Regions from separate parts of the Glutamicibacter sp. BS14 genome, predicted to be linked through region 2. Evidence: predicted binding sites of a transcription regulator. Region 2 holds the regulator's gene; the other holds the start of a gene.
What was found. Region 2 encodes HspR, which represses chaperone genes until heat shock. Its sites were predicted from a motif close to AAGTTGAGTCNNNNNGACTCAACTT; they were not measured.
Positions count from the first base shown of each region.

Region 1: AC1Z36_RS00915 (ATP-dependent Clp protease ATP-binding subunit) is a predicted target of HspR. The motif match lies at 4,536-4,560, and genes of this name have one in related genera.

Region 1 covers NZ_CM167801.1:180,328-195,454, reverse strand. Annotated here, with positions in the region: gene AC1Z36_RS00935 (hypothetical protein) at 1-182, opposite strand, end outside; gene AC1Z36_RS00930 (GNAT family N-acetyltransferase) at 435-851, opposite strand; gene AC1Z36_RS00925 (hypothetical protein) at 861-1,448, opposite strand; gene AC1Z36_RS00920 (VOC family protein) at 1,453-1,809, opposite strand; gene AC1Z36_RS00915 (ATP-dependent Clp protease ATP-binding subunit) at 1,960-4,518, opposite strand; gene AC1Z36_RS00910 (response regulator) at 4,648-5,322, opposite strand; gene AC1Z36_RS00905 (sensor histidine kinase) at 5,636-6,820, shown strand; gene AC1Z36_RS00900 (hypothetical protein) at 7,448-8,653, opposite strand; gene AC1Z36_RS00895 (NAD(P)/FAD-dependent oxidoreductase) at 8,977-10,254, shown strand; gene AC1Z36_RS00890 (NAD-dependent epimerase/dehydratase family protein) at 10,358-11,212, opposite strand; gene AC1Z36_RS00885 (MFS transporter) at 11,289-12,533, shown strand; gene AC1Z36_RS00880 (LexA family protein) at 12,617-13,033, shown strand; gene AC1Z36_RS00875 (Y-family DNA polymerase) at 13,023-14,315, shown strand; gene AC1Z36_RS00870 (glycoside hydrolase family 3 N-terminal domain-containing protein) at 14,385-15,127, shown strand, end outside.
Region 2 covers NZ_CM167801.1:1,542,236-1,557,362, reverse strand. Annotated here, with positions in the region: gene clpB (ATP-dependent chaperone ClpB) at 1-1,375, opposite strand, end outside; gene AC1Z36_RS07340 (DinB family protein) at 1,546-2,040, shown strand; gene AC1Z36_RS07335 (GNAT family N-acetyltransferase) at 2,071-2,538, shown strand; gene AC1Z36_RS07330 (TerC family protein) at 2,847-4,031, shown strand; gene AC1Z36_RS07325 (YccF domain-containing protein) at 4,105-4,515, opposite strand; gene trmB (tRNA (guanosine(46)-N7)-methyltransferase TrmB) at 4,642-5,499, shown strand; gene AC1Z36_RS07315 (GNAT family N-acetyltransferase) at 5,550-6,176, shown strand; gene AC1Z36_RS07310 (heat shock protein transcriptional repressor HspR) at 6,173-6,601, opposite strand; gene AC1Z36_RS07305 (DnaJ C-terminal domain-containing protein) at 6,715-7,689, opposite strand; gene AC1Z36_RS07300 (nucleotide exchange factor GrpE) at 7,775-8,356, opposite strand; gene dnaK (molecular chaperone DnaK) at 8,370-10,223, opposite strand; gene AC1Z36_RS07290 (PLD nuclease N-terminal domain-containing protein) at 10,473-10,691, shown strand; gene AC1Z36_RS07285 (small multi-drug export protein) at 10,774-11,247, opposite strand; gene AC1Z36_RS07280 (DEAD/DEAH box helicase) at 11,439-12,980, opposite strand; gene AC1Z36_RS07275 (MMPL family transporter) at 13,286-15,127, opposite strand, start outside.

The DNA.
Region 1 (15,127 bases), 1.4 Mb from region 2:
GTTCCAAACTTCATGCTGTTATCCAAGAAGATATTGATGGCACCAGGTGCTGGAGATTCCCAAGAAGTCATTAGGTTGTAGGGATACAAGAAGCCTTTGGTGGACTTGATGCCAGAGTTTTCTTTCCACATCTCAATTTTGGAATCTGCCCAGGCCTGTCCCGAATTGGCGTTGGCGTCCAACTCCGCGGGTCCAGGCTCGGGGGCGGTTTCACCGGGTTCACCGGTTTCGGCCGCGGGCTGTGCCGCCGGAGTGGAGCCAGCGACGGAAGCCGCCGTCGAATCGGCTGGCGCTGCTTGTTCGGGAGCTGCATTGCACCCTGCTAGAAGCAAAGCCAACGATGACAGGGCAATGACCGAACGGGTGCGCAAGAATAACTCCTCATTATCGATGAATGGTCAGTCTATACAGGCCAGGCAGCGAAGGGAGAGCTGTTACGAGAATTTGGCAAAGGTCCGGATCGCACCGGGACGGAAATCCGACGCTTCCGTGAGCCCCATGGATTCGTAGAAGGCACGTTGCCAGGGTTCATCATCGGTGATCAGGACCAGCTGACGCACATGCTCATATTTCACTAGTACGGCAGAGAACAAAGCACGGCCTACGCCGGTGCGATGCGTAGATGGACGCACCAGGATGTCCTGGACGTAGCAGATGGTGGCATTATCCGAGACCACGCGCACAAGGCCGATTAACTGGTGGTCTACGTCGTAGGCGTAGATTACGCATGCTGAATTCTTCAGGCCTTCGAATAGTACGTCTGGGTTGTCTGTATAGGCGCTCCAGCCCACCGCGTTGTAGAGCGAGAGTATTTGTTCCTCGGAAGGCACCTTAGTGGTGGAGAGTTCCATCGAGTCCTTTTACTGTTGCGGGGAAACCGAAAGGATCTCTGCGTTGCCCAGCAACGGATGCTTCACCAGTTCTGTTTCCAATGTGTGGATGATGGCTTGGGCGGAGTCGCCGTTGTAAACGAACACCGGGCCATCATGCCGGTAGTAGACATCCTCATGCCATCCGATTTCGCCGTCACCCAATGCATGCTGCAGGGCCCTGACTGTTGGCTCCAGATCCGATTCCGATTCGGCCCCAAGCCTGGTTCGAAGCAAAACGTACTCGCTGCCGCCTACTTCGGTGCGTTGTCCATCAATAATCAGCCAGGAACCATGCCCCAGTCCTCCATCGATGAGCGAAGAGAGCAATTCGGAAAACAGCTTCTTCGGTTCGGGGGTGGCCACTTCAAGGTTAATGTCGCTGGAGATCGGCTCCTCGGCCGCGTCCAATGTGGTCTTGGCGCTGATGATGGTTCCGGAAGACTTGTATTTGGGCAACAATGTATCGAGCAGGCCCGCCTCATGATCTTTGCGCAGGCGTTCGGTCATCGGCTGGGCAAAATGGATCTGCACCCGGTGAGTCGAAGCCTCCGATGATTTCCTGGCGAACAGCGACATGTCCTCAGTCCTCGTGTGGGTCGGAAATGCAAAAGACGATTCCGTAAGGATCGCGCATAATGGTCCAGCCAAAAGTGGGATCTTCGGTGTGGTCCTCAACGCGTGTTGCGCCAGCAGCCATGCAACGGGTGACTTCCTGCTCGCGGCTGGTGCTTGCTTCCAAGTCGAGATGAACCCGGTTCTTGCCGGCAGTGATCTCATCAACTTTTTGGAACCCCAACCGAGCGCTGAAGCCAGGGACGCTGATCATGGTGAACCCCGGGTACTGGCCCAGATATTTCCCGCCCAGAACAGCCCTCCACCAAGCCGAGGCAGCTTTCTCGTCAAGGGCATCAAGGGTGATCATTCCAATGTTCGCCATGCAGTCAAAGGTACCGGGAGTCTTCCTGCTTAGCTAGAGGTTGACTGCATTTCTGCCGCTGACTAGCGCACTTTCTAAGTGAAGAAAAGGGGCTTGCTTGGCCGGGACGGAAGTCCCGAGCAAGCAAGCCCCTTTATGGGCTAAGCCGGCCTAGCTATCGAAGTAGTTTGGCGCGTGCTCGTTGTGAGCAGGTGGAGTCGGCATCTCGACTTTCTTCTGCACCTTCAGCATGCCAGCGGCGTAGTCCACCGAAACGGTGTCACCAGCGGCAAGCGAATCACTGATCAGCAGGTCGGCAATGGCATCCTGTACCTTCCGCTGTACCAGCCGGCGCAGCGGGCGGGCACCGAACTCGGGGTCGTAGCCTTCGTTTGCCAGCCACTGTACGGCAGCGTCGCTCACCTCCAGCTTCAGCTCCTGGTCCACCAGGCGAGCTTCGGTCTCGGCGATGACCAGCTTGACGATCTGGCCAATCTCGGACTGCGAGAGCTTGGAGAACAGCAGTACCTCGTCCAGCCGGTTCAGGAACTCTGGGCGCATGAACTCGCGTACCTTGCCCATGACCTTGGCCCGGATTTCTCCAGCCTCGCTGGTGGCATTGGCGGAGGTGAAACCGAAGTTTCCGGCCTTGTTGGCCAAGTACTCGCCGCCGAGGTTGCTGGTCATCAGGATCAGCGTGTTGGAGAAATCGACAGTGCGCCCGGCTGAGTCGGTCAACCGGCCGTCATCGAGTACCTGCAGCAGCACGTTGAACACGTCCGGGTGGGCCTTCTCGATTTCATCGAGCAGCACGACCGAATACGGGTTGCGGCGGATCTTCTCGGTCAGCTGGCCGGGCTCGTCATGGCCGATGTACCCCGGAGGTGCTCCGATCAGGCGCGCCACGGTGTGCTTCTCACCGTATTCGCTCATATCGACGCGAACCAGCGATTCGGCCGAACCGAAGAGGTTTGCAGCCAGAGCCTTGGCCAGTTCGGTCTTTCCGACGCCGGTGGGACCCAGGAAAAGGAACGAGCCGATGGGGCGACCTGCTGGCGACATTCCGGTACGGTTGCGACGCACGGCGCGTGCCACAGCGGCAACGGCATCGTGCTGGCCGATGACCGAAGCATGCAGGGAATCTTCCAGCGAAGCCAAACGTGCCTTGTCATCTCCCGAGATCCGCGAGGTGGGGATGCCGGTGGATCGGGAGATCACTTCCGAAATCTGCTTCTCATCCACTACCCGGGTGACCCCTGCATCGCCGGCCTCCTCAGCAGCCTTGATGCGCGCGGTCATCTCCACGATGTGGTCACGCCATGCGCCAGCTTCTTCGAATCGTTCCTCGCCGATAGCGCGTGACTTCTCACGCTCGGCGTCTACCATTTCGGCACGCAGGGACTGCACATCCTCGGCATCTCCGGCAGCGATGGACCGCCGGGCACCGGCGATATCGATCAAGTCGATGGCCTTGTCAGGAAGCTGGCGGTCGTTCAGGTAGCGGGCAGAGAGCGTCACCGCGGCCTTGAGCGCTTCGGGGGTGTACTGCACCTGGTGGTGATCCTCGTAGGATTCGCGCAGGCCGTCCAAAATGGCCAGTGCAGTTTCCTCCGACGGCTCGGCGACAGTAACCTTGCCGAAGCGCCGAGCCAGCGCGCTGTCCTTCTCCACCTTGCGGAACTCATCGAGCGTAGTGGCGCCGATCATGTGCAGCTCGCCACGCGCCAAACGCGGCTTGAGGATATTTGCGGCGTCCATATTGCCGGACTCGCCAGAGCCTGCACCGACCAGCAGATGCATCTCATCGATGAATATCAGCACCTGCCCCTCGGCTGCGGCTACCTCGTCGAGCAGGCCGGTGAGCCGCTGCTCGAAATCTCCGCGGTAGCGGGTTCCGGCGAGCATGCCCGGAAGATCAATGGAGATCAAGGCCGCATTGCGCAGTTGGGCTGGTACCTGGTCATCGATGATGGCGCGGGCCAGGCCTTCGGCAATGGCGGTCTTGCCCACGCCGGCCTCGCCAATCAGCACAGGGTTGTTCTTGGTGCGACGGGCCAGGATTTCAATAACCTGATCCAGTTCCTCCTTGCGTCCGATCACCGGATCAATCTGGCCGTCGGAGGCCAGCAGGGTCAGATCGGTTCCGTAGCGTTCGAGCATGGACACGTCGGACTCGGAATCGGACTGGTTCTGGGCATCGTTTTGGCCACGCTGGGCCTGCTCCATGGCGGCTTGCTGCAAGGACTGGCCGGTGATGCCGTGCTGCGCCAGGAGCTGGCTGACCGGAGATTCCGGGTTGAAAACGAAGGCCAGGAAAAGATGATCAGGGTCGATGTAGGTCGAACCGTAGTTACGAGCAACCTGATAGGCGTCAAAGAGGCTGCGCTGAGCTGCCGACGATAGGTGGGATGGTTTCTCGCCCTTCTCCTGGGACTTGGGCATGCGCGCGATGGCATCTGCACTCAAAGCCTCGATGTCGATACCCATGGCGGTCAGGTGCTCGCCGACTGGTTCGGTGCGCAGCAGGGCCATCAGGAGGTGCAGCGAATCAATCTCGTCGTGGCCATGCTCCTGGGAAATCGCTGCCGCGGTGGCTACCGCTTCGTGGGTGCGGGCGGAAAGCAGGCGCGTGAGGTCGATGGGACGTGCTGCCTGGGCACGTGAAGACAGGAATCGAGAGAGGAATTCCTCAAACGAGCCATCTGACGGTGCGCCGAAAAATGCTGGCAAGTGAGCCTCCTAATAGAAACTTGAGCGGTCTATGCTCATGTTCAACGCATATGGCGCGCAGATATTCCCGAACCAGCCGGGCAAGGTGTCAAAGAGGTTGACTTCACACTAATAGCTGGAAAGCAGGCGCTAGTCTTTCGGGATTTCGATAAGGCCCATACGCGCGGCCGCAACCAGGGCCTGGACCCGATCGCGAACATTCAGCTTAACGAAAATCTTCGCCATATGGGTTTTAACCGTGGTTTCGGAAATAGTCAGAGTTCTTGAAATCTCGGTATTGTTTAGCCCGCGTGCGAGCAGTTTTAGAATCTCGAATTCCCGATTGGTAATTCCCAAGTCATAGGCCAGTTCTTGAATGTCTTGGGAATTATCCCGGTAAGCTTCGCGAACCGCAGAAACTAGATCAGAAGAAACCGACGGGGAAATGGCTGCAGTTCCTTGGTGAACGGCATGGATCGCATGAATAATTTCATCTGGTTCAGAGTCTTTTACCAAGTATCCGCTGGCCCCAGCGGTCAGTACCGGAACCAGATAGTCGTCCGAAGAAAAGGCGGTAATGGCAAGCACTGAGGGGCTGTCTTCGGCAGATTTGATTGCTTTAGTAGCGCTAACCCCGTCCATTATCGGCATCTGCAAATCCATGAGCACAACGTCCACTTGATTGCCGCTGCAATACTCGACGGCGGCCTGTCCATTTTCAACAGAATTAACCGTTACAATTCCGGGGTCTGTTGCTAGGATTGTGCCCAACGCATGCCGAATTAGAGGTTCATCATCGACAATAAGGACCTTTATTTGTTCCATCTGATTCCTCTGATTCGATGCGGGTGGCCTCATGTTGGCCTGTTCACCTGAAAGTATATAAGTTGATCTGATGTGGAGTTTGTTATGAAGGGTTTGAAAATGCTGGCCGTAGCAGCATTAGTTCTGGCACCATTGACCGCCGTGGCAGCTCCTGCATCTGCTGCGAGCTCTCCAGCCTCCAGCAGTGGCAACGTTGCTACTCCTGCTGGCTTTGGCTCAGCCTTCTCGGAGTGGTTCTGCAAACGCTACGGCGTCGCCTGCCCATAACGCGGTTTATTTGACTTGATCATCTGAGCCGGGAATTATTCGGCATATGAATGGACGACTAAAGGACACCCTGACCAAGCTCTTCGCTGGTCGGGGTGTCATTGTTTGGACTGGTATTGCGGTTCTGATCGCGGTTTCCAGTAGCGAGTTCGTGACTCTGCTGGAAGACGGATTTAGTGGTTCGTCGGATATTTCGGTTCGAGGCGCGTTGCTCGGCGTAGGACTGTGCGCAATTCTTGCGCTTGGTCTTCGCTGGGTTGCCGTATCCGTCGGATTGTTTGTGGCAGTTGCCTATTTCTTCCTCACGGACGGCGCCTTGTTCTTCTGGACTGTCGTTTCATTCATGATTTTTTCGGCGCTGGCAGCTACGGCCAGTGCCATGAGTGTTAGGGCCTTATTCCTAACCTTGTCCGCAGCGTGGATGGTGCAGTTCGGCATCCAGTCCGGGCAAGACGCGGTTCTGCTTGTCGGGATTGCCCCGTTGACGGCGATGGCGTTCTTCTTAACGAGGAATATTTACTTGCTGCGCGAGAAGAACGAGCTCGCTCTTCGGCAAATGCATACGGTCAAAGAGCAGACTCGTCTTGCTGTCGACCGGGAGCGAAAGAACATTGCCCGGGATCTGCACGATATTGTCGCGCATGACATCACGGTCGTGGCCATGCAGTCGAAGGCCGCGAAATTCGCAAACGATGGGCAGAAGGCCCTCGAAGCTCTGGATGTCATCGCCAAACTGAGTACTGAGACTTTGCACGATTTACGCCTGATGCTCAATGTCCTGAGGGCTGATGGGACCATGGCAGATCCCTCGTCCCAGGGCATTGATAAGCCGGCCGCTACTACTGTTTACGCGCTTCAGGGTGCAGAACTTTTCGTTCAGAGGCTAAAAGAGGCAAATTTCGAGGTGAGCTCCACCACTGACGAGAAAATTTCCGAATTGCCCCGTTCTGCACAGACTGCGATTTATCGGGTCATGCAAGAAGGTACAACAAATGTGATAAAGCACGGTGCCTTGGGCGGGAAGTGCACCTTCGAACTCACGGTCCAAGGGGCAGAGGGCATCCTGGAAATTACTAATCAGATGGGGAATTTCGACAAGAAGGCGAGTGGGTTGCCCGAAGGCGGGACAGGCCTGATTGGCATGGGTGACAGGATGCGTGCATTTGGTGGAAAGTTTGCAACCAGTTCCGAAAACGGTGTTTGGGCACTGCGCGCAAGCATCCCGTTCTGACCCCTGCCCTCCTACTAAAGTATGATTTCGGATTTTCGCAGGACGCGATAAATTAGACATGTATCGGTGAAGACCGATCACCGGGAAGGTACTTGGTGGTGTTTTGCGAGTGGCATCACTAAGGATCCGAGGGTGATTAAAAGGTACGTTGCATTGCGTAAACGGACTGATCTTTCATCGGCGCTGTGCCCCCATCGCACGCCGTTGTCTGTCAGTAATGCAACGTACCTTTTATAACTTAAACCCAGCCCGTGTTTCTGCGTTCTGCCTCACACCTCAGGTCGGAATGGGCCTGCGTGGCGGGGTGTTGCGCCTATGGAGAGCATTTCCTGTCTGGGAAGCGAGAGCGCATGAGTACCCAGGCAGATACGCTTGTTTGGCAACAATAAGGCCTGGCCGTGGAGCCTAAGGGCGGCTTTGATAGCAAGACGGCAGATGCTGCGATCAACGCAGAAGCAACCGCAGATTCTTTGGCCGTGAAGGCCGGCGAACCAAGCGGGGCCCATGGTTCGATCGCCTGCTATGGCACGACGCCGAGCTGGCCACGCGCAGCTCCTAATCGATGAAGCAACGGCAAAGGGTGCGAGAACTCGAATTAGTTCTCGCACCCTTTGCCGTTGCTGGTGGTTAAGCCTCGGAGGCCTCTGCCTCTTGGGTGTCTTTCAAAACGTGATCAGAAACCTTGGCCAGCGCTCGTTCCAGTGAAGAACGCAAGACCACAGGAATCGTGATCTCGTCATTAATCTCGACAAGGCCTTCGCGTTCGAAGACGCGCAGCAGGGACTCGACCTGGGGGACAACCTCCTCAAGGCTGGCAATCAGGTGATGCTGCTCGGCGGGAAGGTCATCTTCGGTCGGAACTTGCAACGCGAACTCGGCACGTGGCGGTGTCGATGATGCGGCATTGCTCAACACGCCGGCTACCATCTCGGCGATCTGCGCCTTGCCCGTCTGCTCCAAGGTGTTGATCAGGATGTGCGAGTAGAGAACCTCTGCAATCAGCTCCTTGACCAAGCGGGCGCCTTGTCCGCTGGATGCCAGCAGCGCATCGCTGAGCGACTCGGTTGGGGTTGCGTTCGGTTCCTGGTAGCGCAGCATGGCCGTGCCGATCAGGGCGTCCCAGTATGCCGATAGGCGTGGAACGTCGGCCAGCGAAGAAACGGCAGTGCCGTCTTCCGGCTCCCATTGGGCATCCTCTGGAACGACGGCGGATTCATCGACCTTGACGAACAGGCCCAGCGCGCTGGCCGCATCCTGCAGCGTATCGCCGGTGAGTACGCCAGCCGGGGTGGTCGGCTTGCCTTCGCCAACCCAGCTGATCAACTCGCGAGCCGCAAAAACGAAGGGCATCGCTTCGAGGCTGCCGTTGGCCTCATCATCTTCGAGATAGGGTGCCACGATGGGTGAACCGCCAGCCATGCGGGAGAGGAATTCGAAAGTCTGCTTGAAGTCATCCACGCTTCCGCCGAAATTTGCGGTCGTGCCCAGGAAAGTCAGGTAATGCTTGAGGATCGCAGCGCTGGCTTCCGAAACTTCCTTGCCCAGCGACGTCAAGTGGCCCAGCTGTTCACCCAGAATCGTCGGATCCAGGGTTTTGACGTCAACGCTCTGGCGCAACTGGGCATGCACGGTCAGCAGGGTAGTGAGCCCTTCGAGCGCTGCGCGGGTCTCGCTAGCTGCCTGGCCCTCTTCGTGGAAGTGGCGGAAGAGCGAGGACTTGAACGGCTGAAGAGCTTGGCGCACTTCGGATTCAAAAGGCACGCTGCTGGCGCCGGAACGGCGGGCTGGATGACCCTGGGCAGGCTTCTTCTTGGCTGGTTTACGTGAGGCCATGAGTGTGGTGCAGTTCCTTAGAAATGGCTGATCGGCGGGATTGGTAATTCGCTTCTCTCCAGTCTACGCAGGACGCGTTGGGGGCGAAGTTCCCGATGGGCGATAGTGATGCAGCCTCTGGGGAAAGTGCCCGTACGGGAGGAAGTACTTGTTGAAAGTTCGGAATAGGCAATCATTTACCGCAAGAAACACGAACCTCCTGCCGGTGTGGTGGCGCTCACCGTCGAATCGTCAGGACGCGTTGATTTTCCCTGGGGATCGCGCGACAGTGAAGACATGCGGGCTCGTGTGGAGAGGCCGTCGAAATGCTAGGAGAGTGGATCATGGCTGGAGTAGGCGTGCCAGATCATGTCGTTGTTGTAGGCGCTGGCTTTGTTGGCCTGTCGACCGCTTGGTACCTGCAGGAAGCGGGCATTAAGGTCACCGTCGTGGATCGCGGCGGCGTCGCGTCCGGTTCCTCTTGGGGTAACGCCGGCTGGTTGACCCCGGCCCTGACCCTGCCCATCGCGGAGCCTGCAATTTTCAAGAACGGCCTCAAGATGATGCTCGACCCGGCATCCCCGCTGTACATTCCGCTGAAGGCCGATGCCAAGTTGCTCCGCTTCCTGATCGGTTTTGCCTGGCACTCGACCCCGAAGAAGTGGGAAGAAGCCATGCGGGTCTACTCGGAAATCGGCGCAACCGGTTTGGATGCCTTCGACGAAATCGCGCAGGCGACTTCGGCAGGGCCGGGCGTGCAGGAGCCGACCAAGCCGGCAAATCCATTCTTGACCGGATTCACCTCGCTCAGCGACCGCGATGCGCTGCTGCATGAATTCGAGATGATCGAGAAGACCGGCGGCGAAGTTGATTACGAATTGCTCACCGGCGACGAGTTGCGCGGCATCGAGCCGACCCTGTCCAATAAGGTCGCTGCGGGCGTAGCCATCAAGAACCAGCGCTACATCAACCCGCCGAAGTTCATGGATTCACTGGCCGAATCCGTCATCGCCCGCGGCGGCGACATCATCGGAGCCTTCAACGTCACCGATGTGCGCGACAATCGCGGCTCGGTCACCGTCATCGGTTCCGAAGGCCGTTCAATCACCGCGGATCACGTGGTGCTGGCTACCGGTGCTTGGATGACCGACATGGCCAGCAAGTTCGGTGTGAACGTTGTGGTTCAGGCAGGCCGCGGCTACTCGTTCACCGTGGAGCCGGAACACATGCCAACGCACCCGATCTACTTCCCGACCCAGCGCGTTGCCTGCACCCCGCTGGGCGATCGTTTCCGCATCGCCGGCACCATGGAATTCCGCGACGCCAACCACAAGCTGGAGCCGAAGCGCATTGAGGCCATCGTTGCCGCTGCGACCCCGGTCTACCAGGGGATTAACTGGGAGAACCGCAAAGAAGAATGGGTGGGTGGACGCCCATGCACCGCGGACGGCATGCCACTCATTGGCCAGACCGGATCCTCGCGCGTGTCGGTTGGCGGCGGCCACGGCATGTGGGGCGTTGCGCTGGGACCGCTGACTGGCAAGATCCTGGCTGCCCAGATTGCTGGCCAGCAGGTTCCAGGCATCGCCCGGCACTTCAACCCCTTGCGCAAGGGGTTCTAAGCGTTTCGGTCCACACCCGGAACGAAATAAAACAACCGGCTTGCGGTGCATCATGGCGATGCGCTGCAAGCCGGTTTTCCTTTAAGGCTGTCTTTTACGCGCTTTAGGCATGGCGGGTTGATGTCCCGGCAAGGATCGCGCGGTAGCCTTCGGCAAATCCTGGATACTGCAGTTCAAGCCCGCTGGCTAGCAGCTTGGAATTATCGAGCCGGCGGTCGGCAGCACGTCGTGCCGGGGCTTGTCCTGCCTCTTCCGGCGCAGGCAAACCAAGTTCCTTGGCCAAAAACTGGTAGACCTCGCCTAGCTGGGCTGGGGTGCTGTCACTGGCCAGGTAGAGGCCAGCGGCTTGCTCTCCCAGCGCCGCAACGTGAACGATGGCCGCGGCCAGGTCATCGCGGTGGATGCGGTTGGTCCAATGCGAGCCCGCGGGAATCTGTGCGGCTCCGGCAGTGACGTGATCGATGAGCCGGGTGCGGCCCGGGCCGTAGATTCCCGACGCCCGCAGGATTGTTACCGGCAGGCCGCTGCCGGCGAGCGCTGCCTCGGTGTGCGCAAGGACCTGCGCGGTGGGGCTAGCTGGGGCAAGCGGTGCTGATTCGTCGACGAGTTCTCCGTTGGCGCCGCCCATCACTGCGGTGGAGGAGATGTAGATAAGCCGGCGAAGATTGGGGCATTGGGCTGCCAGCCGTGAAGCCAGTTCTTTGGCGACCTGCAGATAGCCGCGCGTGTAGCCATCGGCATCGCGGGTGGCTGGCACGGGAGTGAGCACGACGATTTCGGTCTGCGGATCGATGCTTGGCCACTGGGCGGCATCGAGCAGGTCTACGCTGTGGCCGGTAAATCCTGCGGGCAGCTTCTGGCTGTTGCGCCGCCAGCCGGTGACGCGATGGCCCTCCTGCTGGAACCGCAGTCCTGCCTCGGTGGCGACATCTCCGCAGCTGACCAGTAATACTTTCACGAGACTCCTTTGGCGCGATATGTCCTCGGAGGCGAATCCCCCTACCCATAGACTAGAACCTTTAGGCCAGCGTGGCATGCGCGCGGAGGAAGGGGGCCAGGTGCAGTCTTCGGTGCGTTGTGTCCTGTTCTGCGTGGTTGCATTGCTCTCCATGCTCGGCGAGGGCATGGCGGTCTTTGCCTTGACCCTGGAATCCGCGGATCAGTTGGGGTCCTGGGGCGTAACCGCGTTGTTCCTCGCCGGCTTGGTTCCGCCGATCCTTGCCGCCCCGGCTATAGGGCGTTGGGTGGACGGGGCAGCCCTTTTCAGGGTGTGGATCCTGAACCTGTGCGTGCATGTGGCGATTTTCGCGGTGATGGCCATTGCCTCCAATATCTTTGCGAGCCTCGCCTTGATGCCTGTGGCCAGTATTTGCGCGGTGGTTAACGGAGCGGTCATTTTCAAGATCATTCCGCGCATCCGCGGAGGCTTCAGCATTGCTCGTGCCAGCAGCTTCCTTGTCGTAGCGACGTCCCTGGCGGGAATCATCGCGCCGGCGATAGCTTCACTCGTCTTCGCGAAAGCGGGGATCGGCGCGGTGCTTTGGTACGCGGCGGCAGGATTCCTGGCACTGGCCCTGGCGGCCATCTTCCTGTCCCGCTCGCAAGCCGCCAACGGGAAAGGAGCAGACGCAGGGAACGAGCCGGATCCGGGTGGACCGGTATCGCCCGGTGGAGCTGCCTTGACGCGCAATCCACAATTGCGGATCTTGCTGCTCCCGGTGGCAGCGATCGTGCTGTTTACCGCAGCAGAAGGCGTTTCGGGGGTGTTCTACCTGCGCGGGATCACCGATAACGACACTGGATACGCGGTATTGCTCGGTGCCTGGTCCGTGGGCGCAGTGTTCGGTTCCCTGCTGGGAGGCAATCGCCGCTTCGGTACCCGAAGCGCCTTGCCGATTCTGCTCGGTGGAGGGCTGGTGGGCGCCGCGATCCTCACAGAAGGGCTCTGGTCCAACGCGGCTGGCCTGGCCTTGGTGTTCCTTGCCGGCGGGCTGGGCAATGGACTGCACAATGCCGGAGTGCGAACAGCCATTTACGAATACGTGCCGGAAACCCGCCATGGCGCTGCTTGGGCGCAGCTGCGGATGCTCATCAACATCATGGTCGCATTGGGCTATCTCATCGGCACCCCGGGATTGCTGGTTGGCCCGGCCAGGGCAATTATCGTGATCTCCGGTGCCGCGACGCTGCTGGTTATCGTTGTATCCGCCGCGCTGTACAGCTGGAAAGCGCAGGCCAAGGTCCATGGGAGGACCTCTGCTACGGAATCCCGGGGGTAGCGCGCTCGCCGGAAACATGAAGGTTGCTGGATAACGCGCTACAATTCAAGTATTCGAATATTTGTACTAGAAAGTGGTGGGGTGTGGCTGAAGAACAGGAGCTGATGCCTCCGGGAGCAACCCAAGGGCCGGTCCAAGCGGTATCCGCGATGGGTTTCCCCTCGCCAGCACGCGATTATTTTGACGGTGGACTGGACCTGAACCGGTTGCTGGTCCGTGACCGTGTCTCCACCTTCATCATGCGCGTCTCGGGCCACGCCATGCGGTCAGCTGGCATCTTCGACGGCGATGAAGTGATCGTGGACCGTTCACTGGCCGTGCGCCACGGCTCTGTGGTCATCGTCAACCTCAACGGGCAGATGCTGGTGCGCCGCTGGCAGATTGACGGCCACGAGGTTGGGCTGCTCAGCGATGAATCTCCCCTGCCCGTGGTACTGGCCGAAGGCGATGAGGTCAGCGTCTTCGGCGTCATTACCAGGTGCCTGCATCATGTCCGCTGACCACGTATCCCTGGTGGACGTCAACAATTTCTACGTCTCCTGCGAGCGGGCCTTCGACTATTCGCTGCGCAATCGTCCCGTGGTGGTGCTGTCGAACAATGACGGCTGCGTGGTGGCCCGTTCCCAGGAAGCCAAGGATCTGGGCATTCCTACCGGAGAACCCTTCTTCAAGGTCCAACGCTATATGGACTCCCACAACCTTGCGGTGCGGTCAAGCAACTATGAACTGTACGGGGACATTTCTGCCCGGGTCATGGAATTGCTCGGACGCTTCGGGACCTGGCACGAGGTGTATTCCATCGATGAATCTTTCGTCGGCCTGGAAGGCAACCTGGAGCAGGTGCGCAGCACCGCGGCCCAGATCCGTGCAGCCATTGACAAGACTATCGGGGTGCCAGTCTGCGTGGGTGTCTCATCCACCAAGACCCTGGCGAAGCTGTCCAACCATATTGCCAAGCACAATCCGGGACTGGGCGGAGTCTGCGTCCAGCAGCTCATGGATCCCGAGGTCCTGGGCAGTATCCTGAACCGGGTTCCAGTCACCGATGTCTGGGGTGTGGGCCGCAAAACCGGTGCCAAGCTGGCAGCCATGGGCATTGAATCCATCGCGGACCTGCAAGCAGCGGACCCATTGGCGATCCGCAAGAAGTTTTCTGTCGTCTTGCAGCGCACGGTCTTCGAACTCAACGGGCAACGTTGCATCGGTCCGGTGGAGGAACGCGCGGACCGCGGCCAGGTCATGTTCACCCGTTCCTTCTCCACGCCGGTGCGCACCTATGAAGCGATGGAAGAAGTCATGTCCATCTATGCGCAGAAGGCTGCCGGCCGCTTGGCGCGCGAGGGCCTTTACGCTTCATTGCTTACCGTCACCGCGGGCACCAGCCGCTTCGCCCGGGGAGAGGCCTCATTCCCCAGTGCCCAGGTGCGCCTGTCGCGTCCGACGCGGGATCCCATCGTGCTCAGCAAGCTGGCAATTGCCGCGATGCGGGATCTGATGAAACCGGGGATGGACTATGTTCGCGGGGGAGTGATCCTCTCCGGGCTCAGCGATTCTCCGGGCGAGCAACAGCTGGACCTCTTTGGCCAGAGTCCCGATCCGGCTGCCGAGGAACTAGAAAACGTCTCGTCGGTAGTCCAGGACATCTCCCTGCGATTCGGTGCCAAATCCATTGGACTGGGGCATGCCGGAATGGCCAAAATCCCTGAATGGTCGATGAAACGAGAGCATATTTCGCAGCGCTACACCACCGACTGGGATGAACTGCTGGTGGTGCGTGCCTAGCGTTCTGCCAACGGCAAAAGGTTCTCGGCTCTTCGGCAACTTCGCAGTTTACGGTGGGAGGATGATCTCATGACTACCCGTGCCAAGCAGCTCATGTCAGTCGGAATCCTGATGACGGTGATGCTCGCTAGCTGCAGTGCGCCGAATGCCCAAGAAGCAGCTTCGAGCACGTCCGCTGGCAGTTCCAGCAGCCCGAGCAGTACGAGGACTCCTGCGCAGCAGGCAACTCCCAGCCCGTCCGGCAACTCCGGGGCCGAAGAAAGCCCATCGCCTAGCCGCAGCCAGGAACCCTCGCTGCGCCAGCAAGCAGAAGCGCTGGCCGACGAGCTGAGCGCCAGCGAACAGGCAGCGAGCCTCGTGATGGCCGGTGTCCCGGCAACAGGAGCAACCGCTGCGGAAATTTCTGCGATGAAGAAGCAGGGAATTTCCAATGTCTTCCTGCGTGGCCGTTCGCAACTGCCGGTGAAGCAGACCGCCGCCCAGGTCCAGGAAATTACCCAGGGCTTGGAGTCCGGCATTCCCGGGCAATTGCCGGCCTGGGTGGCCACCGATCAGGAAGGGGGCTTTGTCCGGGTGCTCCAGGGCCCCGGTTTCACCGAACTGCCGACTGCGTTGACGCAGGGAGGGTGGCCTGTATCGAAGCTGGAGCGTGAAGTGGGCGCCGCCGGGAAAGAACTGGCTGAAGCCGGCATCAACGTGAATCTGGCTCCGGTGGCGGACGTTGTTCCGGCCAGTATCGGCACCGGCAACGCACCCATCGGCTACTTTGGCCGCGAATACGCGCATGACGCCGCGGGGGTCTCCAAGGCCAT
Region 2 (15,127 bases):
TCAGCGCGTCCAGCTGTTCCTTCTTGTCGGCCATGTCCTTGCGCAGCGCATCCAGGCGTTCCACCGAAGCTGGATCCGTTTCATCGGACAGCGCCAGCTCCTCCATGGTCAGCCGGTCCACCTCGCGGCGCAGCTCATCGATTTCCTCCGGAGCCGAGTCGATCTCCATGCGCAGGCGGCTAGCGGCCTCATCGACCAGGTCGATGGCCTTGTCTGGCAGCTGGCGGCCGGAGATGTACCTGTTGGACAGCGTGGATGCTGCCACCAAGGCGGAGTCCGCAATGGAAACCTTGTGGTGCGCCTCGTAGCGCTCCTTCAACCCACGCAGGATGGCAATGGTGTCATCCACGCTGGGCTCACCGACATACACCTGTGCGAAGCGGCGTTCCAGGGCGGGATCCTTCTCGATGTTCTCGCGGTACTCGTCCAAGGTAGTAGCACCAATCAAGCGCAACTCGCCGCGGGCGAGCATTGGCTTGAGCATGTTCCCCGCGTCCATGGCGCCTTCGGAGGCTCCGGCGCCGACCACGGTGTGGATCTCGTCAATGAAGGTGACAATCTGGCCGTCCGAAGCCTTGATCTCTTCCAATACCGACTTCAGCCGCTCTTCGAATTCGCCACGGTACTTGGCGCCGGCGACCATGGCGCCCAGATCCAGCGAGATCAGGGTCTTGCCACGCAGGGATTCCGGCACGTCGCCCGCGATCATGCGCTGGGCAAGCCCCTCAACTACAGCGGTTTTGCCAACGCCTGGCTCGCCGATCAGCACGGGGTTGTTCTTGGTTCGGCGGGAGAGCACCTGGACCACGCGGCGGATCTCGCGGTCGCGGCCGATGACTGGATCCAGCTTGCCCGAGCGCGCCAGGGCGGTCATGTCGGTGCCGAACTTCTCCAGGGACTGGAAGGTGGCCTCCGGATCCGGATTATCGACCTTGCGGTCGCCGCGGATGGTGGGCAAGGTGCCCACCAGCAGTTCGCGGGTGGCCCCGAATTCGCGCAACGCGTCGCCGGCCTTGGTCTGGTCTGATGCCAAGGCGATAAGCAGGTGCTCGGTGGAGACATAGGTGTCCCCCATTTCTGCGGCAGCCGCTTGGGCGTTGCTCACAACCTGCAGCAGCTGTCGGGAGTACTGGGCTTGGGCCACTGAACTGCCGGAGCTGGAAGGCAATGCGTTGATGACAGCGCTTGCCTTGATCGAAAGCGCGTCGACATCCAATCCGGCGGTCTTCAGGAGGGCGACTGCGACGGAGTCGCGCTGGTCCAGCAAGGCCTTCAGCAGGTGCGCAGGTTCAATCTGCGGATTGCCTGCGGTTGAAGCGTTCATCCCGGAAGCCGAGAGGGCTTCTTGGCTCTTAGTGGTGAGTTTGGTGTCCACGCGCATCCTTTCTCTAATTGGGTGAACCCATAAACTTGAGTGTACTTAACTCAACTCTACTCGCACTCTTCGTATTCCAGCTAGAGCAAGATTTTCGAAAGATTTTCCATTTCACTTGCCCCAGAGGCAAAATACCTTGTCACTGACGATTTGCCGACTTAAGATAAGGCATGGCCAACCCGGATTCCAAAGACATTTTTTCACTGACCCACGATGATATGGTCCAAGTTTTCATCGATCAGCACCGGCAGATGCTGCTTTCCTGCACCGGCGGACTGAGTGAAGCCGAAGCCAGATTGAAGTTGGTTGAATCCAAGACCACGCTGCTCGGGCTGGTGAAACATGCGATCTTCGTGGAACGGGTCTGGTTCGGTGAAGCAGCCACCGGCCGGAGCCGTGCAGAGCTGGGCATTGCCTCTTCGCCCAGCAAATCATTCGACTTGGAGGCTTCCGACACCATCGATTCGATTCGGCACGAATATGCCCAAGCCATCGAACTGTCGCATCAAGCAGTCGAAGGCAAAACAGGAGATGACGTCTTCTCAGGCAACCGGCGTGGACCGCTGCCGCTGCGCTGGATCCAGCTGCATATGCTGCGTGAACTGGCACAGCATTGCGGACACGCAGATATCCTGCGTGAACAAATCCTGGCCGCGCGGAAATAGCGTGCCGCCCTCAACCGGTAGACTCCGGGCATGCCATTAGAACTCCACCCGCTTCCCGCTGAAGAATTCCATTCGTGGATGGCACGAAGTACCGCCGAGTACGTATCGGACCTTGTTGCCGCTGGCAGTTCCCAGCACAAGGCGCAGGAAGATGCAGACCGGGCCATGACCCGGGCCTTTCCCACCGGATTGCCAAGTTGCACCAATGCGGTATTCACCCTGGAGCATGGCATTTTCGGCGATGTGGGCTATGTCTGGATCGGCCACGACACCTCAGGCGATCCGGCTTCATGGTGGGTTTGGGACATAGTTGTCGACCCCGGGCACCGCGGCAAGGGGTTCGGACGCCAGGCCATGAATTTGGCCGAAGAATACGCCCGTGCCCACGGCGCACGTACCCTGGGGCTGAATGTGTTCGGATTCAACCAGAGCGCTCGCGGCCTCTATGAATCGCTTGGATATGAAACCACCAGCATCAAGATGCACAAGTCGCTCTAGCAGCGCCTAGTTCCTGCCCCTAGCCCACGTTGCTCCAAGCAAAGTGCATTCTTCGAATTGCTATTGACGCCTACCCAACTGCACAAAGACAAAGTACATTACAGATCATCATGACATCCACGGACCAAGATTTTTCCAGAAGCATCGCATCAGGATAAGCTGGTAGAACGTAAGGGAGTATTCATAATCGTTGAATCCGTCAATACGCAGGACTTCATGGTCCTGCCGGGTTTTGCGGCCAGCCCCGGGGTCGGTGAAGAGACTTACTCAGATGCGTTCGCGCGCTACTTACGAAAGCAGGAATCCCTATGGGAGTTTCCCCTATGATTTGGGGCATCACGATTGTCGTGATTCTCGCCCTTCTGGCCTTCGACTATTTCTTCCACATCCGCAAGGCCCACGTTCCATCGCTGCGTGAAGCAGCGATCTGGTCCAGCATCTATGTTGGCTTGGCCCTCGTTTTCGGTGTGCTGGTGCTGGTCTTCGGCGGAATCGACATGGGTGCCGAGTACTTTGCCGGCTACATTACCGAGAAGGCCCTGTCGGTCGACAACCTGTTCGTCTTCCTGATTATCATCGCCAGCTTCCGCGTACCCCGCGAAGACCAGCAGAAAGTCCTGCTCTTCGGCATCGTCTTCTCGCTGATCGCACGTACCGCCTTCATCTTTGTCGGCGCGGCGCTGATCAACCAGTTCGCTTGGGTCTTTTACCTGTTCGGCCTGATCCTGCTGTTGACCGCAGGCAACCTGCTGAAGAAGGATGACGAATCCGATGAGGCCAACAACTTCATCATCCGGATCGCCAAGAAGCTATTCCACACTACCGACAACTATGACGGCGACAAGCTGTTCACCAAGATCGATGGCAAGAAGGTCCTGACTCCGATGCTCCTGGTCATGGTGGCCATCGGCGGTACCGATATTCTCTTCGCTCTGGATTCCATCCCTGCGATCTTCGGACTCACCCAGAACGTCTACATCGTGTTCACGGCTACCGCCTTCTCGCTCATGGGACTGCGCCAGCTCTACTTCCTGCTCGACGGATTGCTGGACCGCTTGATCTACCTGTCCTACGGGTTGGCAGCAATCCTGGCATTCATCGGCGTGAAGCTGATCCTGCATGCACTACACGAGAACAACTTGCCATTCATCAATGATGGTGAGCACGTGATGGTCATTGAAATCAGCACCGGCCTGTCGCTGAGCGTCATTATCGGCGTCCTGGTGCTGACAATTCTCGCTTCGCTGTTCAGCAAGGCAGGCAAGGCCCAGACTGCCATCGGCAACCTGCGCCGCCATGCCAACAGCTACAACGACCTGAGCTACACCTCGGACGCGGTCGAACGCGAACGCATCTACCGCGCCTTGGTGGAGGAAGAAGCGTATGTGAAAACCATGGAAAAGAAGTACCGCGACAAGGCCAAGGACGTGGACAAGATCCGTGTCGAGGTCGCCGAAGCGCACCGCCAGCACGATGAGTACCTCAAGAGCTGATCAGGTTCGTACATAAAGCGAATGGCTGCCAACCCCATCAAGGGTTGGCAGCCATTCGCTGTCTTGGCGCAGCCTAGCGGCGAACACCGCCGATGAAATAGTCCGAAGGCACAATGACCTTGCCCAGAGGCATCAGGGAAACCGGGATCATCTTCAAGTTTGCGATCCCCAGCGGGATGCCGATAATCGAAATGAACATCGGGATCGCGGTTACCACGTGCCCAACGGCAATCCAGATACCAGCAAAAATGATCCAGATGATGTTGCCCAGGGTGGAGAACGCGCCTACCGGGCCGTTGTCGACCACGGTGCGGCCAAACGGCCACAGCGCATAGCCGGCAATGCGGAACGAGGCGATGCCGAATGGAATGGTCACGATCAGCACGCAGCAGATGATGCCTGCCAACACGTAGCCCAAGGCCAGCCACAGGCCGCCGAAAAGCAGCCAAATAATGTTGAGAATACCGCGCACTAAATCAGTCATGGTTATATTCTCTGTCTTTTGCCTGTTTTACTCCATCGGGGATCCCCCCGATTTTCTTCTAGGGGTGTCCAATCCCCTACCGTTCGGCAAGCATCGAAGCAGCTTGCTCGGATAGGATTAATCATCATGAGCGAATCGAGCGAGCAGCAGCGCCCAGCCCACGGCACTGCCCCTAGGAACCCAGACCTTTTCCGTGCCGAGCCGGTATCCTTCGTGCGCCGCGGCAACCGCCTGCAGGGCCGCCGTGCCAGCGCCTGGGAGCGCAATGCCGATCAGTACGTCATTGAGCCGCCCCGCAAGATCGCCGACACTTCGGTTGCCGATGACTTCCAGCTCGATCCTGCCGAGGCTTTCGGACGCACCGCACCGCTGATCGTGGAGATCGGCACCGGCCTGGGCGAATGCATCGCCAACGCCGCCAAGGATGATCCCGAGCGCAACTACCTCGCCGTTGAGGTCTACCGTCCGGGCCTGGCCCAGCTGATGCTGAAGGTCGAGTCTTTCGGCATCACCAACGTCCGCGCAGTGCAGGCCAATGCCCCAGAGGTTCTGGATGTCATGCTGGACGAGAACAGCGCCGATGAGATCTGGATCTTCTTCTCAGATCCATGGCACAAGCCGCGCCACCATAAGCGTCGCCTGATCAAGGCCTCGTTCCTGGACAAGGTCTCCCGCGTGCTCAAGCCGGGAGGCACCCTGCGCTTGGCCACCGACTGGTCCAACTACGCCGAGCAAATGCGCGAAGTCCTCGAAGCCCATCCGGACTTCGAGAACCAGCATCATGGCAATCTGTCCGGCACTGAGAGCAACCTGACCAAGGTGCGCCGCGAGGGCATGGAAGGCTTCGACCCCGAGCCAGAATTCACAGATGCCCAGGGTGGCTGGGCCCCGCGTTTCGAGCGCCGGATCCTGACCAGCTTCGAAGGCAAGGCGCTCAAGGCTGGTCGTCTGGTCTTCGATCTGGCGTACACCCGCATCGGCTAGTCGCCGAAATAAAGCATTGAAGAGGCCATGGAATCCCTAGGATGGATTCCATGGCCTCTTCTTCTGCGCAAAGTCTGCACTACGCCCAAGCTCCGAGAATGGACTATGCCGGGGTGCGGCTAGAACAATTGTCAATGGACCACGCCCCGGATCTGATCCAGCTCGCAGCCAACGGCCAGTTGGATGAAGCGTGGTTTGCTACCACTCCATCGGCCGAATCCATGCGCTTGGATATCCAGCGCCGCTTGGCATTGCAGGAAACTGGCGAGATGGCTCCCTTTGCGATCATCGACCTGTCCACCGGCAAAGCGGTGGGGGCCACGACTTACTTGAATATCGACGCGGCAAATCACCGCGTGGAAATCGGCTCAACGTTCCTGGCCATGCCAGCCCAAGGCACCGGGATCAATCCAGCTGCCAAGTTCATGCTGCTGCGCCGGGCTTTCGAGGAACTGGATTGCTATTCAGTGGCTTTCTGCACGCACTGGCACAATGCCGCTTCACGCGCCGCGATTGCACGGCTCGGCGCTAAGCAGGATGGCGTGCTGCGCAATCACAAATATGATCCAAAGAGCGGCACCCTGCGCGATACGGTGGTGTTCTCAATACTCCCGCACGAATGGCCTGCCGCGCGCACCCAATTGGAAGCGCGCTTGGCCCGGCACGGACGGATCTAGCGTCCGATAGCGCGGCGCGCGGTAAACAGCGTCACGGTCGGTTCACGGCGTTCAGGGCGCATGCCCCTAGCCAACGAAACGATGTCGCCTCCAGCGGTGCCCGCAGCGAAGATGCGAGATTGGCCCTGGCGTACGGCGGAAAGTTCTTGGCGAAGCCCATTGACTTCGGTTTGCAGATAGGCGACTTGATCTTGCAGGTCCAGGATGCGCTTGATGCCCTCGAGCGAGACGCCTTCCTTGCTCAGGGCCTGCACCTGGCGCAACAGTGATACGTCGCGCTGCGAGTAGCGGCGTTGCTTTCCGCTCTGGCGGCTGGGCGAAACCAAACCAATGCGGTCATACTGGCGCAGCGTCTGCGGATGCATGTCTGCAAGTTGCGCGGCGACGGAAATGACGAAGACAGGTCGCAGGTACTCCCCGTTCACGTTGCTTCTACCACCTTTCTGCAAGGACCTTGGATTCGGTCCCTATTGCCTTCGAGTCTATCTTCCCTGCCCAGCCAATTCGATGACGGGGCAGGGAAGACAGCCTATTGGGTTCAGAGCTTGGCTTTGGCAGCCAAATCCACTCGTGGATCCTCGCCCTCGGTGGCTGATGCGAAGTCCTCCACGGCCTTCTTTGCAGCATCCGAGAGGTTCTGCGGAATCGCGACATCCAGGACGATCAGCAGATCGCCGGTGGCCTTGGAGGTCTTCACGCCGCGGCCCTTCAGACGCAAGGTGCGCCCGGAGTTGGATCCAGCGGGAACCTTCACCGCAACGGAATCCCCGTCCAGGGTCGGTACGTGGATCTTTGCTCCAAGCACCGCTTCAGCGAAGGTCACCGGCACGTGGATGCGGATGTTGTTCTCTTCGCGCTTGAAGAACGGGTGCTCGCTGACCTTGACCTTGACCAGCAGGTCGCCGTTGCCGGCAGCACCAGGCTGGCCCTTGCCGCGCACGCGCACCGACTGGCCATCCTTGATGCCCGCCGGTATGCGCACGTCAATGACCTCGCCATTCTGCTCGCGCAGGCCAATGGTGGTGCCCTTAATTGATCCGGAGAAGGAAATCGTGGTGCTCGCCGTGCGGTCAGCACCCTTGCGCGGTGGTGCGCTCTGGCCGAAGCCGCCGCCACCGAAACCGCCGCCACCACCGAAGAGGTCGGAGAAGTCCGGCTGCCCGCCGCGGCCACGTGGGCCCGCTCCGCCGCCTCCGAAGAGGTTGGAGAAGATGTCCTCGAAGCCGGCTTGCCCGCCGGGGCCGCCCGGTCCGCCACCAGCAGAGAATCGCGCTCCGCCGCCCATGGCGCGGATCGCGTCGTACTGCTCGCGCTCTTCCTTGTCCGAAAGCACCGAGTTGGCTTCGGAGATGTCCTTGAATTTCTTTTCAGCGGCCGCATCACCCTGGTTGGTATCCGGGTGGTACTTGCGCGCAAGCTTGCGGTACGCCTTCTTGATGTCCGCCTCGCTGGCGTCCTTGGAGACGCCCAGAATGGCGTAAAAGTCTTTTTCGATCCAGTCCTGACTTGCCATCAGGGCCCCATCCTTTCAGTGCCAATTCGACACTGCCCACTGTCGAAGACTCGGCAGTGGGCAGTATCGATTGTGCTATTCGTGGCTATTCGCCGGTTGCTACCAGCACCTGAGCTGCACGCAGGATGATGGTTCCCTTGCGGTAACCGGTGCGCAGCACCTGTCCCACGTGGTCGGCTGGAATCTCGTCAACAGCCTGGCGAAGCAGGGCTTCGTGGATGTTCGGGTCGAATTCCACGCCGGCCTCGTTGATGCGCTCCAGGCCATGCTGAGCCAGAATTCCATCCAGCTTGTTGGCGATCGATGCGAACGGGCCGTCGGCGAGGTCGCCGTGGGCTCGCGCCGCATCGATGTCGTCAAGCACCGGAAGCAGGGTGTTGAGCACGGACTGCACGGCGTTTTCACGCGCTACGGCCCGGTCGCGTTCCACGCGCTTGCGGTAGTTGACGTATTCGGCCTGCAGGCGCAGCAGGTCGTTGCGCAGTTCGGTTTCCACCGCACCGGCCTCTTCCGGCTGCGCCGAATCGGCTTCAGCGCCAGCAGCAGCTTCGTTCAGGATCGCCTCGGCCTGACCCAGGGCGTCAGCGGTTGGCTGCTCGTTGGCGGCCTCTGGCTGGTTCTCCGGCTCCTGGCCGGAGTTCTCGTTCTGGTCCTTTGCCTCGGACATATTCCTAAACTCCTTACTTCTTGTCGGCTTCGTCTTCGTCGATGACCTCGGCGTCGACGATGTCTTCATCAGCGTTCGGTGCCTGCTCGCCCTCAGGAGCCTGGGCGCCCTCGGCCTGCGCGTTGGCGTAGATTGCCTCGCCCAGCTTGGTCTGCGATGCCTGCAGCTTCTCGAACGCGGCCTTGACCTCGTCGTCGTTGTCCTGCTTCTCCAGGGCAGCCTTCAGGGCGTCGACGTCAGCCTGGACCTCGGTCTTGACCTCTTCAGGCAGCTTGTCTTCGTTGTCCTTGATCAGCTTGTCTACGGAGTAGGCAGCCTGCTCAGCGGCGTTACGGGTCTCAGCGGCCTCGCGGCGTGCCTTGTCTTCTTCGGCGTGTGCTTCAGCTTCCTGGACCATGCGCTCGATGTCTTCCTTGGACAGCGAGGAACCACCGGTGATGGTCATCGACTGCTCGGTGCCGGTGCCCTTGTCCTTGGCGGATACGTGCACGATGCCGTTGGCGTCGATGTCGAAGGTGACCTCAACCTGCGGGATGCCGCGAGGAGCCGGTGCGATACCGGTCAGCTCGAAGGTGCCCAGCGCCTTGTTGTCGCGGGTGAACTCGCGCTCGCCCTGGAAGACCTGGATGGATACCGAAGGCTGGTTGTCCTCGGCGGTGGTGAAGGTCTCCGAACGCTTGGTCGGGATCGCGGTGTTGCGCTCGATCAGCTTGGTCATCACGCCGCCCTTGGTCTCGATACCCAAGGACAGTGGGGTGACGTCGATGAGCAGAACGTCCTTGCGCTCGCCCTTCAGCACGCCTGCCTGCAGCGCTGCGCCCACGGCGACAACCTCATCTGGGTTCACGCCCTTGTTCGCTTCCTTGCCGGCCAGGTCCTTGACCAGTTCGGCAACGGCTGGCATGCGGGTGGAACCGCCAACCAGGATCACGTGGGCGATGTCCGAAACCTTGACGCCTGCCTCGGCGATGACGTCGTTGAATGGCTTGCGGGTGCGCTCCAGCAGGTCCTTGGTCAGGTCCTGGAACTTGGCACGCGAGAGGTGCTCGTCCAGGTGCACTGGGCCTTCCGGGGTCACCGAGAGGTACTGCAGCGAGATGTTGGTGCTGGTAGCCGAGGACAGTTCCTTCTTGGCCTGCTCAGCAGATTCCTTCAGGCGCTGCAGCGCGATCTTGTCCTTGGACAGGTCCGCGCCCTTGGCCTTGGCCTGGGCCAGCAGCCAATCCACGATGCGCTGATCCCAGTCGTCGCCGCCCAGGCGGTTATCGCCTGCGGTAGAGCGGACCTGGATGGTCGAGAAGCCGTCGTCGTCCTTGCCGACTTCCAGCAGGGAAACGTCGAAGGTGCCGCCACCGAGGTCGAAGACCAGGATGAGCTCGTCTTCCTGGCCCTTTTCCAGGCCGTAAGCCAGCGCAGCTGCGGTTGGCTCGTTGACGATGCGCAGGACGTTCAGGCCGGCGATCTCGCCAGCTTCCTTGGTGGCCTGGCGCTCTGCGTCGTTGAAGTATGCAGGAACGGTGATCACCGCGTCGGTGACCTTCTCGCCCAGGTACGACTCAGCGTCGTTCTTCAGCTTCATCAGGGTACGAGCCGAGATTTCCTGAGCGGTGTACTTCTTCTCGTCAACGTCAATGGTCCAGTCGGTACCCATGTGACGCTTGACCGATGCGATGGTGCGGTCGATGTTGTTGACGGCCTGGCGCTTGGCGATATCGCCAACCAGGACTTCGCCGCTCTTCGAGAAAGCAACGATCGACGGGGTAGTGCGGTTGCCTTCCGCGTTTGCGATAACGGTTGGCTCACCACCTTCGAGCACGGAAACGACGGAGTTGGTGGTTCCTAGGTCGATACCTACGGCACGCGACATAATGACTCTCCTTTGCCTTGGTTGAAAGTACTAACGCTGAGGACATTTATCCTCATTGAGCGTTCTGCACTCAAGTTTACTCAGCCACTTTCGGCTGTCAAATCAACTTGAGCGAAGGTGACTCAACTTTGCGTTCTGCTCATTTCAACTGCGGTGGTGAGAGAATAATTCCCGTCCTGAAAAAATTTTTCGTTCATCCGCTTTCAACGCTTCCAGCGGGCGGGAAAAGCGGCAGCTAGGAGCCACCTCATGGAAACGAAGCGCAAGTTCCAGGATCTGCCACCGGGCGGAAAGATCGCGGTCGCCTCTGCGGCAATTGCCGAGCTGACCTTGATGGTTGCGGCACTGCGGGATTTGCACAAGCGCCCTGCCGAACAAGTCAAGGGTCCAAAGCCGGCATGGGCAGCGGCCAGCATGATCAATTTCCTTGGCCCCATCGCCTATTTTGCTTTTGGACGCCGCAAGTAATCCCTTGGCATTCCATAGCCACTGGAAAGCAAGCCGTCCTCGTTGGTTCGAGGACGGCTTGTTCGCTTTCAGCGAGTTCCGGTTAGCCCATCAGGCTAATTCCCCGGGCAGCCAGAACGCCAAACGCGGTGCCCCACAAGATAATCGAGATGATCTGCCAGATGATCACCTTCTGCTTATTGGCGCCGAAGGAGACCAAGGCAGCCGAGGTCACCTGCGAAGGCAGGATGGTCTGCCCCAGAAGGCTCACCCCGGCAATGCCGTATTTATCGAAAGCTCGGCGCAGCTTCTCGAACTTGCGTTCCTTCTTCTCCGAGTCCTTGCCCTTGCGAACCTTGTTGCGCACGGCGTGGGCGCTGTTGACGAACAACAGCATGGAAATCACGTTGCCGATCACGGCGGTGGCGATGGCAGCAACCACCGGAACACCGATGACCACGCCAATGGCCGAACCAAAGTAGGACTCGATCAGCGGAATGGCAGCTAGCAAAGCAACAGCCAAGAATTGCAGTGGCTCTGGGAAGGACGCGGCGAAGTTCTGCAGGGATTCAATCATGGCTGGTGCTCCTGAAGCGGTGAAGGTTAATCGGCGACTCGTTGCTTCAATCCTATGTATCGCCTAGTCGAGGAGGGATCAATCAGCGGAGCTAAACTTTTGACGCGCAATTTCCCGGGTATAACGCAAAACTCCCCCGCATCCATTGGGATGGATGCGAGGGAGTACTCCGCAAGGATTAGTGCCAGCGCCTAGTTGCCACGACCAGCTGGGCTCGATGCGCGACGCGGGCCACGCGAACGGCCACCGGTTGCACCGCCAGCGGCATTGCGGCCGCCGGTTCGCGGTGAGCGCGAAGGGCTCGACGGGCGTTCAGCGTTGGCACCTCGTGCGCCGCGGGCTGGACGGTCGGAGTTCGCACCGCGGGCGCTGCGCGCTGGACGCTCGCCCTGGCTAGCGCCGTCACGTTCCGTACGGCGGCGTTCGCCGCCACGGCCCTGGGCTTCGGCAGCTGGCTTGGCGCCACGCGCCGGGCGCTGGCCGCGGCCACCGCGGCCGGCACCTTCACCGGCAGGCTTGCTCTTGGCAGGATTGCGCTTCTGCTGAACCGGAGCAACGTAGGCAACCGGCTCGGCAACTTCGCCGACGACCTTGGCCACAACCGGAGAATTCAGGTTGACCTTTTCGAAAGGCACCTTCAGTCCGGCCTGCTTCAGCAAAGTCGAAACGTCGCCCTGCTGATCAGGGGTGCAGATGGTCACTACAGTTCCATCCGAACCCGCACGTGCGGTACGGCCGGAGCGGTGGGTGTAGGCCTTGTGCTCTGCTGGTGGATCAACGTGGACAACCAGCTCCACACCATCAACGTGCACGCCACGAGCGGCTACGTCGGTGGCGACAAGAACCTTCGCCTCGCCTGAAGCAAAAGCAGCAAGGTTGCGGTCACGGGCATTCTGCGAGAGGTTACCGTGCAGGTCTACCGCCGGAACGCCAGCCTTGGACAGGGTAAGCGCCATCTTCTTGGCGTGGTGCTTGGTGCGCATGAACATGATGCGACGGGCAGTGCCCTGGGCCAGAACGCGGATCAGGTCCTTCTTATCATCGTTGCCGATGACGAAGACGTGGTGCTCCATGGTGTTCACAGCGGCCTTGGGTGCATCCACCGAGTGAATGGTCGGGTTGCTCAGGTAGCGCTTGACCACCTTGTCCACACCGTTGTCCAAGGTAGCGGAGAACAGCATGTGCTGGATGCCGGTTGGCATGCGGTCCATGATGCGGCGAACTACAGGCAGGAAGCCCATATCGGCCATGTGGTCGGCTTCATCCAGCACGGAGATTTCCAGCTGGGACAGGTCCACGACCTTCTGCTTGATCAGGTCATCCAGGCGGCCCGGGCAGGCGATGACAATGTCCACGCCCTCGTTCATGGCCTTTTCCTGGCGGCTCTGGGCCACACCACCGTAGATCACGGTGGTACGCAGGCCTGCGGCCTTTGCCAGCGGGTCAACGGTCTTGGCAATCTGGGTCGCCAGTTCACGGGTTGGAGCCATGATCAGCGCGCGTGGGAAACGGGCCTTGCGGCGCTGTGGGCGATCTGCCAGCCGAGCTACCAGGGGCAGCGAGAAGGCCAAGGTCTTGCCGGAGCCGGTCTGGCCGCGGCCCAGGACGTCGCCGCCGGCCAAGGTCGACGGCAAGGTGGCTTCCTGGATCGGGAAAGCGGCTTCGATCCCGCTGGCAGCAAGGACCTTCGACAGGTATTCGGGCACGCCGAGGGCGCTAAAAGTTACGGACATATTCAAACTTTCTCTCTGATTCGCACGCCTGCTTCAGGCGTTGGGTTTCGCCGAGCCAGGAGGAAGTCCGCAACATGCAAGGCCAAGGAAGGCCTGCTGCCAAAAGTGGACCGGCGGAGGTTTTCCGGGCGATCCACAGGAGGGAAATCTAAACTGTCGACGCATGCGCCACAGAATTTTCCGGTGACGCACAAGTACCCATACTACAGTGCGAAAGCGGGGCCCGTCTGTGAGCGGCCCCGCTTTGCACTGCTGCCCCGGGAGACGTTCACCACTAGGGCTCCCGGGACAGGCCGCCGCGCTGCCTAATTCAGCTCGAATTCCTTCTTCGCCAATTTCGAGGGCCACCAGACCTTTGGTCCGATTTCTTCGACCAGCGCCGGCACCAGCAGGCTTCGCACGACGAAGGTATCCAAGAGCACCCCGAAGGCCACGATGAAGCCCAACTGGCCCAGGAACATGATTGGCACCACACCCAGTGCGGCGAAGGTAGCGGCAAGCACCACGCCGGCGGAGGTAATCACGCCGCCGGTGACCTTCAAGCCCACCCGCATGCCCTCACGGGTTCCGCGCTTCAAGGATTCCTCGCGCACACGGGTCATCAAGAAGATGTTGTAGTCAACGCCCAGCGCCACCAGGAAGACAAAGCCGAACAGCGGTACGGATGGATCGGCACCCACGTAGCCGAAGACATTGTTGAAGACCAGCGCACTGACACCCATCGCCGTGCCGTAGGACAGCACGGTGGTCAGGATCAGCAGCACCGGAGCCAGAATGGAACGCAGAAGCAGCATCAAGATCAGCAAAATGGCCAGGAGGGTAATCGGAATGATCTTGAACAGATCCGCGATGGCCGTCTCGTTGGTATCGAGCTGGGTCGCAGTGGTGCCGCCGACCAGCGCGTCGGCGTCGACCGCATGCAGCTGCTCGCGCAGCTCGACCACGGTCTGCTTGGCGGCATCCGAGTCCGCTGCATCGGCCAGCGTCACCGACATCAGGTTGCGGCCATCGACGCTCATTGGCTCGGCCCCGCGGGCGGCCATGGCCGGTCCGCCGTCTTCAGCCTGCAAGTAGGCCGAATCCACGCCGGAGACATCAAGGGCCTTTTCCAGGGCCGTCTGCGCTTCGGCTTCATCGACAATCACCGTGGCCGGGGATCCCGTGCCGCCAGGGAAGTGCTCGCCCAGGGCGATCTGCCCGTCACGCGACTCCGAACCGCCTACCACCAGCTCGCTCTGCGGCACGCCATGGGCCTTGAGCTGGGTCATGCCCAGCGCTCCCACGGCGAGAACCAGAGCGGTGATGATCCAGATCGGGCGCGGATGGCTGGCAACGAACCGCGCAATGCGGCCCCACAGGCCTTCCTTCTCCTGGCCTTGGGCGTCCACGGCCACCGGCTTGGGCGGGAAGGGCCAGTAAGCGGCCCGTCCCAGCAAGCCGAGCACCGCCGGCAGGAACGTCAACGCGGCAATGATCGAGAAGATGATGCCCGAGGCGCCAATGGGTCCCAGTGCCTTATTGGAGTTCAAATCGGAGAACAGCAGGCACAGCAGGCCCACCGTCACGGTGCCGCCCGAAGCGACAATCGGTTCCAGCGAGCCTTTCCATGCGGAAGCCACGGCCTGCCACTTGTCCTGGCCGGCCATGAGCGCTTCCTTGTGCCTGGCCACGAACAGCAGCGAGTAGTCGGTAGCCGCACCGATGACCAGGATGGACAAGATGCCCTGGGCCTGGCCGTCGAGCCGGATCCAGCCTTCGAATGCCATGAAGTACACCGCGACAATTGCCGCGCACAGCGCGACGACCGAGGTGAGCAGCACCGTGAAGGGAAGCAGGATCGAACGGTAGACCAGCAGCAGGATCACCAGCACAGCTACCAGGGCCACGCCCAGCAGCACGCCGTCGATGCCGCCGAAGGCCTCGACCAGGTCGGCGCTGAAGCCTGCCGGCCCAGTGACATAGGCGGTGGTACCTTCGGGCTTCTCGGCGGCCAGGAGCGAACGCAGCTCTTCGACTCCGGTATCGGCCTCCACCTCGCCGGAGACCGGAACGATGAATTCAGCGGCCTTGCCGTCTTCGGAGAGGAAGGGCCCGGTGATCTGCCCGTCCAGATGCGTGAAGTCCTTCAGCGCCTCGCCGATCCCTCC